Linked DNA regions of Pelorhabdus rhamnosifermentans. The protein of the gene in region 2 interacts with the protein of the main gene of each other region in a pairwise test. Links are inferred from orthologs where the notes say so. Each region holds a gene or a part of one and is shown on either strand. Other genes may lie near its edges.

What was found. Proteins that work in one complex are often made in the same cells at the same time.
Region 1: the proteins of grpE (region 2) and Ga0466249_RS14560 interact in binary tests that used the Escherichia coli proteins (3 or more experiments, as listed by UniProt). The link is inferred for Pelorhabdus rhamnosifermentans from one-to-one orthologs.

What each region holds. Positions count from the first base shown.
Region 1 is NZ_JAHGVE010000011.1:128,091-131,042, forward strand. What follows is about bases 74-2,952. They hold Ga0466249_RS14560 (Nramp family divalent metal transporter), read right to left. Parts: upstream 2,211-2,952; coding sequence 936-2,210; downstream 74-935. Other genes in these bases: Ga0466249_RS14555 (nitroreductase family protein), read left to right, coding at 74-623; Ga0466249_RS14565 (bile acid:sodium symporter family protein), read right to left, coding at 2,413-2,952. Also shown: more of Ga0466249_RS14555, read left to right, coding at 1-73. UniProt on the Escherichia coli protein: H(+)-stimulated, divalent metal cation uptake system. Involved in manganese and iron uptake. Can also transport cadmium, cobalt, zinc and to a lesser extent nickel and copper. Involved in response to reactive oxygen.
Region 2 is NZ_JAHGVE010000009.1:97,676-100,599, forward strand. What follows is about bases 74-2,924. They hold grpE (nucleotide exchange factor GrpE), read left to right. Parts: upstream 74-1,130; coding sequence 1,131-1,718; downstream 1,719-2,924. Other genes in these bases: hrcA (heat-inducible transcriptional repressor HrcA), read left to right, coding at 74-1,086; dnaK (molecular chaperone DnaK), read left to right, coding at 1,781-2,924. Outside these bases: more of hrcA, read left to right, coding at 55-73. UniProt on the Escherichia coli protein: Participates actively in the response to hyperosmotic and heat shock by preventing the aggregation of stress-denatured proteins, in association with DnaK and GrpE. It is the nucleotide exchange factor for DnaK and may function as a thermosensor.

The DNA.
Region 1 (2,952 bases), on a different replicon or contig from region 2:
TTATTTCTCGGCGTCACAGTGTTCGTAAATTTAAACAGGAAACGGTATCTGATCAGCACATTGAAGAAATGGTTCAGGCTGCTACTTATGCACCCTCAGGAAAAAATAAGCAAAACTGGCATTTCGTTGTCATTAAAGATCTCAATAAAATTAATGAAATTGCCCGTATTGTGGAAGCTGAAAATAATCGGCTGGTAAAGTATATTAAAGATGAAGATAAGATCAAGGCGTTTAAGGGTGCTCTTGGCTATCAGACGGTTTTTAAAGGGGCTCCTGTTCTCATTCTTGTTTATGCCGGCCCCTATGCTACAGTTGCCGATACATTCCGCGAAGAAGGTATTATGCCTTTAGCTGAAGTGGAAAAATATGATAGACCTAATCCGGGTATTCAAAATATTGCTGCTGCCATGGAAAATTTGCATCTTGCTGCTGCCAGTCTTGGTTATGGAACGTGCTGGATGACAGGGCCAACTTATGCAGCTGAGGCCATATCAAATTATATTGGTTTTGAAAAAGCAGGCTATTATTTGGCGGCTCTCACGCCACTTGGGGTTCCCGCATCGGATAAATTGTCTTCACCGCCCCGCAAAGAATTAACAGAAGTATTGACGATTATCCGGTAATTTTTATTTATCTTAATTTTTTTGTAGCAACAGAGATTATAATAGAATACTATACACTAACTAAAGCATTGAACAGTCTTTTATGTCGGTGCTAAGCAAACATCATCCCGTAAAGGGGAGTAGCTAACGGATGACTATCCGTGAGTAGAATCGACAAACTGGCGTAAGCCCGGTTCTACTGGCAGAAATCTGCTATAGCGAGACCTTTATTTCCAGCCAAATTTGGCTGGAAATAAAGGTCTTGTTTATTATATAAATAAAAGATTCGTAAGGATTGCTTTTGCAAGAGCCCTACGAATTTTGTGACAAAGCTTAGGCCTGGCCGGTGAAAGTAAAATACAATAAAACAATATTCATGGCTAAAATGAGGCTGACAATGAGCCAGCCAAAAGTATTTGTGACGAGCTTGTTTTTAAAATTCCCCATAATTTTAGCATTGTTTGTTACGACCATGAGGGGAATAATTGCCGCTGGTAAGGCAAAGCTCAGGATTACTTGACTGTAAACAAGGGCTTCCATAGGATTGACACCTGCTAGCAAAATACCCATGCCAGGCAGCATGGTAATAAGACGACGCGCACTAATGGGAATATCAAAACCGACAAAACCGTTTAAAATCACTTCGCCAGCCATGGTACCAACCGTGGATGAAGAAAGACCGGATGCTAATAAGGCTAAGCCGAAGGCACCTGCCGCCATATTTCCCATTAAAGGCTGAAGTGTCAGATAGGCCCCTTCAATACTGTCAATATCGAGCCCGTTACCATTAAAAACTGCGGCAGATACAATGACCATGGCCGCATTAATAACAAAAGCAACGTTCATGGCAATGAATACATCGATTTTAGCCATTTTAAGATGATGTTGACAGTCGGCTATGTTACTCGTACGGCGTGGCTGCACAAGATGGGAGTGCAAGTAGATGACATGGGGCATGACGGTGGCGCCGAGCATGCCTACGGCAACAAATAAGCTATCAGGCGTGAGCATGGGAACGGCTAGATGGTAGCCGACTTGAATCCAGTCGGGTTTCGCAATAAACATTTCCCACACATAAGCCAGGCTAATGACGGCGATCATGACCGTAATAATTCGTTCGACAACTTTTTGACCATACTTTTGAATATGACAGATACCATAAGTAAGACTTCCTGTGAGTAAAGCCGACCAAACGAGGGGGATGTTAAACAAAAGATAGAATCCGAGAACACCGCCTAGAAATTCTGCCAGATCCGTAGCCATGGCTGCCACTGTGGCTATGGACCACAACCCCCAGTTAACAGGGCGCGAAAATAGGTGGCCGCAATGATCAGGTAAATTGATTCCTGTGGCAATGCCAAGTTTGGCTGAGAGTATTTGGACAAAAATGGCCATAATATTGCTCCATAAAATTACCCAAATGAGATTGTAGGCAAATTGCGATCCGCCGCTAATATTGGTACCAAAATTACCAGGGTCCATGTAGGCTACGCTTACAATAAAAGCCGGACCGAGGTATTTTAGAAATCCCTTGGCTTTTTCTGTGAGTTTTTCTGTATCAGCCAGAGGGGGTAGAGGCAAAGTACGAGATATTTCTGATTCTTTCATGATACTCATCCTTTCGTGTAGAACCACATAAAGTGAAAAAATAATCAGACTACCAGTAAAGGTAACTAATGTAGATTATGAGGTTAGAACACAATCGGTGAGTTGTACAACAATAGACGTTTCTTCAATTTGAAGGAACGTCTATTGTTTTCTCGGTGAATGCGCCGATGACTTTTTTATGTAGCGAAGTATGTTATTCTGTTTAGTTTAGCCTTCTATTTAGTGAGAAGATAAATGAAGCCAGGGGCTGTTGAAACAACATGGAGAGTGTAATAGGGATGGCTACGCTAGGTGGAAAGTAAGTGAGAGCTACAACAAGGCCACAGGCATTATTGCGCATACCGACACTATAAATCATGGTAAGGACCGATTGAGGTGAGTGATCTTTTAACAAAAAAGATCCGATATAACCGACAAAATAGCCTGCTGCTACAACAAGAAAAGTAACAAATAAGGTTTTTACAATAGAGAGATCCCAATGAATTTGCGGCATAACCATGGCGGAGTTAATAATAATGACAATGAATAGTCCGAGCTTGGATGTGGCTCCGCCTACACTCGACGAGAATTGAGTGACTTTTCCTTCTGTCCAATCATGGAGTAACATGCCAAGAACACTGGGGACAGTTACCATGAGCATAAGTTCTTCAATCATTTGCACATAATTTAGACCAATGGTTTTTCCAACAACAAGGTTAAAAAAGAGCGGTAATACAATAGGTACGACAAAAGTATCCAGCGT
Region 2 (2,924 bases):
TATTAGATGTTAGCACTCTATGAATGAGAGTGCTAACAAAAGGAGGCGGAGTCGATGCTTGATGAAAGAAAACGCCGAGTTCTTCAGGCTATTATTAACGATTATATTTCGACTGCCGAACCGATTGGCTCTAGAACTATTGCCCGCAAATACAATTTAGGAGTCAGTCCTGCTACCATTCGTAATGAAATGTCTGATTTGGAGATGCTGGGCTATTTAGAGCAACCTCATACTTCTTCTGGACGTATTCCATCTGCTAAGGGATACCGATTCTATGTGGACTGTTTGTTGGCACCTCACAGTATCTCAGACAAGGAAGCTTGTTTAATTCAGCAGTGGTATGAAGCCAAGGTTAGGCGTATTGATGAGTTATTTCAAGAGACGGCCAAGGTATTGTCGAAAATAACGAATAATATTTCTCTTGTCATGGCACCGCAAGCTTCAGAGTCTAAGTTTAAATATTTGCAGTTTCTACCTCTTGATGATCATCGGGTCATTGCCGTTGTTGTGACAAATCAGGGATTGATGGAAAATAAAGTAATTGACATTCCCGAAGGTACAACGTATGATGATTTGCAGCATATTGCGGTGCGTGTCAACAACCGTTTGGCTGGGCTTGATTTTAAACAGATCAAATTTTCTATTATGGATGAAATTAAACAGGATTTACTAGCCGATTCGGCGATCATGCAATATGCTTTTGACACAGTAAATCAAGCCATGAATCAGGATAAAAGCGAAAAAGTCTATCTTGGTGGGACAACACATTTATTGAACCAGCCGGAGTTTCAAGATGTGGATAAAATCAAAAATATTTTGTCCATGCTTGAGGAAGAAAAGCTACTTTGCGATATTTTGCATATGCGTGATAATGACGGCGTCATTGTCACAATCGGTCAAGAAAATAAGTATAGCGGTATCCAGGATTGTAGTGTTGTTCAGGCAACTTACCGTATTGAAGGGCAGGTTGTAGGTACAGTGGCCATTTTAGGACCGACGCGTATGGAATATGGCAAGACGATGGCAATTCTAGAGTTCATGCACACTCATTTGGGTGAACTTATTAAAAAATATCAATTGAAGTGAAGCAGAACAAATAAGTAATGAGAATGATAGCATGAGGTGAAAGTATGGCTGAAAATGAAAAAATGCAAGCTGCCCCTGTCGATGAACAGGACGAGACAGCAGAGTGTGAATCGACAGAAGAAGCGAATCTAGGGGAAGCGCAAGAGAGTAATTCCGATAATCAGCAGTTTCGTGCGAATCTGACGGCACAGATTGAAGAAAAAGATGCGGTAATCAAAGAATTAACGAAGCAATATCAAAGGCTCCAAGCTGATTTCGAGAATTTTCGTCGCCGCAGTCGTCAAGAAAAAGATGAGCTCTCTACGGTAGTAGCCGAAGGAATTGTTCTTGAGATATTGCCTGTTGTGGACAATTTTGAGCGAGCTTTGGCCTCTGATGCTGAGGATATCAGTTCGGTACGCTCGGGTGTAGAACTCATTTTTCGACAAATGAAGGCGTCACTGGAAAAGTTGGGTGTGACGACAATTGAAGCAGTTGGCAAATCTTTTGATCCCAGTGAACACCAAGCTGTGATGCGGGTGGAGGATGCTGAAGCAGAAGATGGCATCATTACTGAAGAACTGCAAAAAGGTTATAAGGTAAAAAACAGAGTGGTTCGACCAAGTATGGTGAAAGTCGTCAATAATAGTTAACTTCAATTTACTTAAATTGAGATACTTATAAAAGTTTTAATCATTAAAGGGGGACATTTATTATGGCAAAAGTTATTGGGATAGACCTTGGTACAACAAATTCTGTTGTAGCAGTAATGGAAGGTGGCGAACCTGTTGTTATTGCAAACACGGAAGGCAGCAGATTAACTCCTTCTGTTGTTGGTTTTTCGAAAACAGGTGAAAGGCTCGTAGGACAACTTGCTAAACGTCAGGCTGTTTCCAACACAGAAAGAACAATTAGTTCCATAAAGCGTCATATGGGTAGTGATTACAAGGTTAAAATTGATGACAAAGATTATTCACCACAAGAAATTTCAGCCATGATTTTGCAAAAATTGAAACAAGATGCTGAAGCTTATTTAGGTGAAAAGGTTACTCAGGCCGTTATTACCGTACCGGCTTATTTTACAGATGCTCAGCGACAGGCAACAAAAGATGCAGGTGTTATTGCCGGTCTTGAAGTGCTCCGAATTATCAATGAACCAACAGCAGCAGCACTTGCTTATGGTATTGATAAAGGTGAAGATCACACGGTTTTAGTATATGACCTTGGCGGCGGTACTTTTGATGTATCCATCTTGGAATTGGGTGATGGTGTGTTTGAAGTAAAAGCAACCAATGGTAATAACCGCTTAGGCGGCGATGATTTTGATGAACGCGTAAGAAATTGGTTAGTAAACGAGTTTAAAAAAGAACAGGGCATTGATTTGTCGAATGACAAGATGGCCAATCAACGTCTGTTAGAAGCAGCTGAAAAAGCTAAGATTGAATTGTCTGGTGTTTTGACGACAAACATTAATTTACCTTTTATTACGGCCGATCAAACAGGTCCGAAACATTTAGACATTAACTTAACGCGCGCCAAATTTGATGAACTAACAGCTGATTTGGTAGAATCAACAATGGGACCCACACATAAGGCTATGCAAGATGCCGGAATGTCGCCCAAAGACATTAATAAAGTCATTTTAGTTGGCGGATCTTCACGGATTCCTGCCGTACAGGAAGCCATTAAAGGCTTTATTGGTAAAGAACTTCATCGCGGTGTTAATCCTGATGAATGTGTAGCTGTCGGTGCTGCCATTCAGGCGGGTGTACTTGTAGGGGAAGTCAAAGATGTGTTGCTTCTTGATGTTACGCCTCTATCCCTTGGTATTGAAACACTTGGTGGCGTTTTCACGAAGA